DNA from 2 places in the Arthrobacter sp. GW822-FHT05G07 genome. Region 1 is predicted to be linked to the other one. Evidence: riboswitches for the same ligand, from Rfam matches in the RefSeq annotation. Region 1 holds a riboswitch; the other holds the start of a gene.
The links. A riboswitch is a leader RNA that binds a small molecule or an ion and turns the genes downstream of it on or off. The one in region 1 is predicted to bind cyclic di-AMP.

Region 1 (3,394 bases):
CGGCGCCGCGGTCTCCTTGGAAGGCCGGCTGTTTGACGGGCAAAAAGTTGCTGCCCGGGACTGGGCGGGCAAAGTCGTGGTGCTCAATTTCTGGTACGCGGCCTGCGCTCCGTGCCGGGTGGAGGCCCCGGACCTGGCCGCCCTGCACACGGAATTCAAAGACCAAGGGGTCTTGTTCTACGGCGTCAACGTCCGCGACGACGCCGCCACGGCCGCAGCTTTTGAGCGGACCTTCAAGGTCGAGTATCCCAGCTTCGATGACAGCGATGGCGGCATCCTGCTGGGCATGACCGAGTACGTCCCGCCCCGTGCAGTGCCCACCACCCTGGTGCTGGACACTCAAGGCCGCGTCAGTGCCCGGATCCTGGGGATCTCCCAAAAAGGAACCTTGAAGGCACTGATCACTACCGCAGCTGCGGGATCATGATTACCAAGCCCGCCGCCAGACCACCTAAAAGGACTTCTGCCATGACCAGCACCGCAAAACCCGCCGCGAACGTGAAACCCTCCGATCGTGGGGTTGCTTCAGCTGCTGAGGGGCCGGATATTCCCCGCATGACCCGCAACAAGCCGTTCGGGTGGCTCTTGGTCATCACCGGCGTCATCGGCTGGCTCGCCTCCGGCGCCCTGGTCCTGGAGAAACTCGAGGTACTCAAAGACCCCGGCTACAAAACCGTCTGCGACGTCAATCCCTGGATTTCCTGCGGTCAGGTCATGCAGACCTGGCAGAGTTCCGTTTTCGGATTCCCCAACATGTTCATTGGGATCGTGGCGTTCGCCGTCATCATCACCACGGGCATGGCCCTGCTTTCCGGTGCAACGTTCGCCCGCTGGTACTGGGCCGGCCTGCAGACAGGTGTCACGCTTGGGTTTGGCTTCGCCGTGTGGCTGTGGTCCCAGGCCCTGTACTCCATCCACATCCTCTGCCCCTTCTGCATGATCGTCTGGGCGGCAATGATTCCCCTGTTCGTCTGGGTCACGGCCCGGAACATCACCCATGGAGTCATCAAAGTACCCGCCGGAACGGCCCGCGTTGTCGGTGAGTTCGGCTGGATCATTACCGCGCTGCTCTACGTGGCTGTTACCGCAACCATCTTCTTCGCCTTCAGCCACGTCTTCCTGGGCACATCAGGACTCTGACCCTGGCATCGTGGGCGATGGGCGAGGCTTACATCCATCCCTGCGGATTCACGGTCTGTCCGTTAAGAAGTACCTCGAAGTGCAGATGGCAGCCGGTGGAGTTGCCGGTGGTTCCGGCTGCGGCCAGCCGCTGGCCGGCGGACACGGTCGCGCCCACGGAGGTTTCGATGGAGGCCAGGTGGTTGTAGGTGCTCTTCAGGCCGTTGCCGTGGTCCACCACAATTCTGTTCCCGCCACCATAGGGGGACCATCCGGCTTCCACGACGGTCCCGGCTCCGGCGGCGAATACTGCGGTCTGGCAGGCTGCCACGAGGTCAAGGCCGGTGTGCAGCTCCCCGGTGCCTGAGATCGGGCTGGTGCGGATACCGAACGGCGAGGTGACCGACATGCCGGCCAAGGGCGCCCCGAGCCGGGCTGTTGAGACAGGTTGCGCAGGAGCAGGGGCCGCAGCGGGGATCGGGGAGGCCGCCGGGGTCGTCGCCGCGGCCGCGCCGGCAGCAGCTAGGGGGGTCTTGGCGGGTACCGGCAACGGTGCCTGCTCGGTGGTGACAGCTGGTCGTTCATAACTGATCGAAGCCCCGACAGGGGCTTGGACGGGTGCGCCGGCAGCGACGGTTCCCGACGCCTGCACGGCAGGGGCGGTGCCGGTGGGGGCCGGGCCGGCATGGGCGGCGGTGAGCGCTGCGGTCAACAGCGCGGCGACGCTCAGCGTGGCGGCTGCGGTGACCTGTTTGCGGCGGCTCGCCCGCGCCCCTGCGCCTGGCAGGGGTCGGTGGCGACCGCTCGTGGGGGACATCATCGGGACGGCCACGCGGGGCGACAAACCGGAGGTTGGCTTTCGGCGGCGGCCATGGGGGGATACAGAAGACAAGGGGGATCGATCCTTTCGGTTCGCCTGCGAAGTTAGCTGTCGGGTTCGGGCCAAGGAAAAAGCCCGGCCGTGCCCGGCGGCTTTCTGGCCACCGGCATCACGGCTTCACCCCAAGGCAGGCTTACTGCCGATCCTGGGTCCTCCACCCCCGCCGTCAAAAAGGGATAGTCGTTTGATGCCCCGGGCGGGGTTCAGCGTGGGGCATCAAGGGTCTCAGTACAGAAAAACCTGAATTAATAGTAGCCGCAAAGCATCATCGTTACAATTTCGTGACACTACGTTCCCGTGTCGTGCAGGCGCGGACGCTATCCGGTGGCCGTGGCGGGCGGCCGGTACGCAATTGCTGTGCGTCTCTTCAGATGTGCAGCCAAAGGCTCAACGAGGCCCAGCGCAGGATGGTTCCCGCGCGCCGTGATGTCCGTCCGTTGGGGATTGTCCATGACCCGCGCTGCGCGGGAATCCGCCGCCCTGCGCCAGGGTCACAGTCCCATCGAGTCCAGCAGGGCGTCTTCTTCCTCGGCGCGGGAACGCTTGGGCGCGGAGGGATGACGGGGTTGCTGGACGGTGCTTGCTGTCTGCGCGGATTCGTCCGGGATTTCACGCTCCTCACGGTGGATGCGGGCCTGTTGACGTGCCATGTATCCGAAGCCGACGAACGCCAGAACCCCGAAGGTGATCCACTGCATGGCGTAGGACAGGTTTGATCCTTCCTTGACGGCCGGTTGGGCAAGTTGCTGGGGAACTACGGCGGGCTGGGGGGACTCCGAGGCCATCACCCCGTAACTGCCTGTCATCAAGGGATAGCCCAGCTGGCTCGCGAAGTAGGGCAGGTCGATGCTGGCCAGTTGTCCCTCGGGAGCGTCCCGGCCAAGGTCGGGTTCGGAGGGTTTGATGCGCACCACCGCGGAGATCTCGCCCGGTGGCGGGGCCGGCACGGCATCGGGGTATCCGGGCCGAAGGTTGCCGATCGGCAGCCACCCCCGGTTGATCACGATCGTTTCACCGGAAGCAAGCCGGAACGGAACCACTACCTCATATCCGGCAACGGAGTTATTGGGCCGGTTCCTGACGATTCTCTGGTCCTGGACAAGGTACCGGCCGGACACTGCAACGGTTGTCCACTTCGCGTCGGGGTCGGCGACCTCGAAGTAGGGGCGGGCGTCCTGAAACAGCGCGGGGGGTTTGTCGTAGTTCTCCTGGACCCTGCGGATCTCTGCCACTGTCTGGTTCCGACGGTCCATCTGCCAGTTTCCCAGGCCTATGCATGCGGCGGCGAAAAGTGCGGCCAGCAGCAGCCACCCCACCCAACGCCACGACAGCAGGAAGCTATACGCCACTGTTTTCCTCCCGAAGCTGCCATCGCCGTGCCAACAGGGCGCGGAT
Region 2 (3,394 bases), on a different contig from region 1:
CTTTGAGCCGAACTCGCCGAAGGAGAGGTGCTGTGCCTTCTGCTCTACCAGGCCAAACGCGGCCACGTCCCAGAACGCTGTGGAGCCGCCCACGCCGAGGACCACTTCATAGCCTTCCGGAGCGCGGAAGAACTGGCTGAGTCCTTCACGGACCGAACCAACCAGGTTCTTGACCGGAGCCTGGCGGTGGGAAGTGCCCAGGATGGTGGTCGATGCGGCAGACAACGCTTCGATCTGTTCCGGGCGAACCTTGGACGGTCCAGCGCCGAAGCGTCCGTCCTTGGGCAGCAGGTCGGCGGGAATGGTGATGCTGTTGTCGCTCACGTGGCGCTCCAATGGGTGTCGGCTAGAGATGGGAGGTGGCATGGGGCATCAACTGCCCCTTCGACACCCCAATTCTGCCTGACACGGCCCGCGCGCAGGAACCTGCGGCCGTCATAGTCCGCTACGTGGAATGCGGGCTCACCGAATGCGACCGGAATTATCCAGAGTAATTCCAAATAAGCTAGGCTGGTGGTTGGCGTTCAGGGGGCGGCGGTGCACACCGTCCGCCCTTGCTAGGGACGCGGTACGGTGGAGATTACGCAAGGAACTGCGTTCGAGGAGAGCTGAGCTGGATGACGGATCTGATCGATACCACTGAGATGTATCTTCGGACCATTTTGGAGCTTGAAGAAGAAAACATTGTGGCCCTCCGGGCGCGCATTGCCGAACGACTGCGCCACTCCGGACCCACTGTTTCCCAGACCATTGGACGCATGGAGCGCGATGGCCTGGTGATTGTGTCCAACGACCGCCACCTGGAACTGACTGAAGTGGGGCGGAAGCGCGCCACCGAGGTCATGCGCAAGCACCGCCTCGCGGAGCGCCTCCTGGCCGATGTGATCGGTCTGGACTGGGCCTACGTGCATGATGAGGCCTGTCGCTGGGAGCACGTCATGAGCGAGCGGGTGGAGCGTCGGCTCTACGAGCTCCTGGAGCACCCCACGGAGTCTCCCTATGGCAATCCCATCCCCGGACTCGAAGCGCTTGGTGGCCTTGCCAGCCAGCCGTTCCCACGGCTCGATGTCAACCTTCTGCAGGCCATGGACGGCTATGCCGCGGATTCCCGTGTGGTGGTCAGCCGCCTCGCGGAGCCCATCCAGGTGGAGCCCGAGCTCCTGACCCAGTTGGACGAAGGCGGAATCCGTCCGGGCGCAAGTGTCTCGCTGGAGCGCGTCGGCGAGTACATCTCAGTACGGGTCCCCGGTATTGAGGGCGCGTTGGAGCTGCCTCCGGAAGTTGCCGCGCACGTCTTCGTCTCACTCAGCTGAGCGAAGCCCCAAAGCACCGTGTCAAACCTCACTTTGCCCGCTTCGGCGCGCGTGTGACCTGCGGTTTTCCGAAAAAGATGATAAAAGCCTCCTTCTCTCAGCGGCCTCCTGTTGATAACGAATTTATTACCGCAGGCCTTCATCCCCTATAGTTATCTACTAGCGCTGATACCAAAGCGTTACCTGATCCGGAGCCGAGCTCTGCCAGCGGATCAGGTGTGTCACCACCACTGGCAGAGGCGGGGGAACCACAAGCGGCTGTCTAAAGAAGCAGCCTTGGGGTGAAGTCCGCAGCAGAAGTGCCCACGTATGCAAGTCCCTCTTGGGATACCTGTGTGCCGTGAGCGCCTCGTGCGGACCGGGTCTTTGTACTCTCTGACCCGAATCCGACAGCTAACTTCGCAGGCTTTTGAGAGAGGAACAGAGTTTGACATCGCAGAACGTCAGGGGTCGCCGCCGCGCGTCCGGCCCCGCTGCTGAGCTGCGGCCAGCCACCGTCGTAACGGAGATCCGGCCCCGCGACACCGAGCGTCAGGTGCGCCGCCGTAAGAGCCCGCTGCGCCAGGTTGCCGACTTCGCCGCTGCCAGCGGCGTCGGGCAGAAGGCCGGAGTTGCGCTTGCCGCCACCGGGCTTGCCCTGACTGTCGGCCTGCCGGCTACAAGCCCCGTCATGGCCACGTCGGAATCAGGACAGACCGAATCGGCCCTCGCCGTCGCCGCCCCCGCCGGCAGCCAGCCCGAGGTTTCCGCTGCCGCGTCGGCCAAGATCGACTTCAGCCGCGCCGCAGTCGCTACTGCCGCGGACCCCGATGGAAAGCTGAAGCAGCTGCTCAGCGCCCAGTCTGCTGGAAGCATCCAGCGCGCCTCATCCGTTGGCACCATGGCCAGCCCCCTTGACACGCTCACCACGGCATCCCCCTTCGGTTACCGCATCAGCCCGCTCACGGGTGGTGCCGGTGACTTCCACCGCGGTCAGGACTTCGTAGCCCAGTGCGGCACGGCTGTGCACGCCGCAGCTACCGGCAAGGTCACTTTCGCCGGATGGCACGAGTACGGCGGAGGCAACCGCGTGGTGGTCGACCACGGCAATGGCCTCGAAACCACGTACAACCACCTGTCGTCCTTCACCGTCCAGGTAGGACAGACCGTGAACCGCGGCGACACCGTGGCCCTGAGTGGCACCACGGGCGCTTCCACCGGTTGCCACCTCCACTTCGAGGTCCAGGTCAACGGTGAAGTCGTAGACCCCATGGGCTGGCTCTAATCCCAGTCGATGGTCGCCTCTCGCATTAGGGAGACGCGCCGTGACCTGAATGTGACATTCAGGTCCAACTGTTGTAGCGTACAGAGCGCATCGGCTTTTTAGGGGGCCGATGCACTTGAGTGGATTGCCTAGCTCTGCCACCGCTCAAGGTCCGTTCGCAAAATCGTCTGGCAGGGGCGGGGGAACCACTTCCGGTCTTCGAAAGAAGGCCTAGGGGTTAAGTCGCAAAGCTTCCGTGGAAGCAGCGTGGCCGGATGACTCCCATCCGAATCCGACAGCTCACCTCGCAGGCACTGGGAGAGGCTACCTACGTGTCATCATGCACTACCCCTGCGCGGCTTAGCGCCCCAACGGTTCGCGCGAACCCGTCGAACACCCTTTGCAAGGCTGCATCATTCACGGCAGGTACCTCGCGCCATCTGGCGCCCGTACCGGCAGCAGCCCCGGCCTCCGCTCTCAGCAGGCCCGAATCAGCATCCCCTGCGTCAACGCTGCTGCACTCCGTAGCGTCCACCGGGACCTCATCCTCACGCTTCACCCTCCGCTAGAAATAATCCGGTTCGGGGTCGTCCAGCATGCCCCCATGTTGGCCAACCCACTACCCGTGTGCACCCCAACTGCACTCGGATACGAAAAGAGAAAATCATGACCAGTGCAAACAAGGTTGCGCGGCACCGTGCTGAGGCCCCCAAGACCAGCTCGCTTTCCGTCATCGCCAAGGCCGTCACCACCAACGCCGGTGGCGTTGGCCGCCAGGCAGCAGTTATCGCTGCAGCTTCAGGCCTGGTCCTGACCAGTGGGATCGCCGCCAACGCTG

Region 2: linked by a shared signal. The riboswitch ahead of AC1RJY_RS02335 (M23 family metallopeptidase) and the one ahead of AC1RJY_RS21390 (M23 family metallopeptidase) in region 1 are both predicted to bind cyclic di-AMP.

Annotation. Positions count from the first base shown of each region.
Region 1 covers NZ_JBXALT010000014.1:76,757-80,150, forward strand. Annotated here, with positions in the region: gene AC1RJY_RS21380 (TlpA family protein disulfide reductase) at 1-427, shown strand, start outside; gene AC1RJY_RS21385 (vitamin K epoxide reductase family protein) at 469-1,140, shown strand; gene AC1RJY_RS21390 (M23 family metallopeptidase) at 1,169-2,011, opposite strand; cyclic di-AMP (ydaO/yuaA leader) riboswitch at 2,019-2,192, opposite strand; gene AC1RJY_RS21395 (SURF1 family cytochrome oxidase biogenesis protein) at 2,491-3,348, opposite strand; gene resB (cytochrome c biogenesis protein ResB) at 3,338-3,394, opposite strand, start outside.
Region 2 covers NZ_JBXALT010000001.1:530,464-533,857, reverse strand. Annotated here, with positions in the region: gene serC (phosphoserine transaminase) at 1-324, opposite strand, end outside; gene AC1RJY_RS02340 (iron-dependent transcriptional repressor DtxR) at 618-1,313, shown strand; cyclic di-AMP (ydaO/yuaA leader) riboswitch at 1,496-1,736, shown strand; gene AC1RJY_RS02335 (M23 family metallopeptidase) at 1,741-2,577, shown strand; cyclic di-AMP (ydaO/yuaA leader) riboswitch at 2,724-2,884, shown strand; gene AC1RJY_RS02330 (NlpC/P60 family protein) at 3,223-3,394, shown strand, end outside.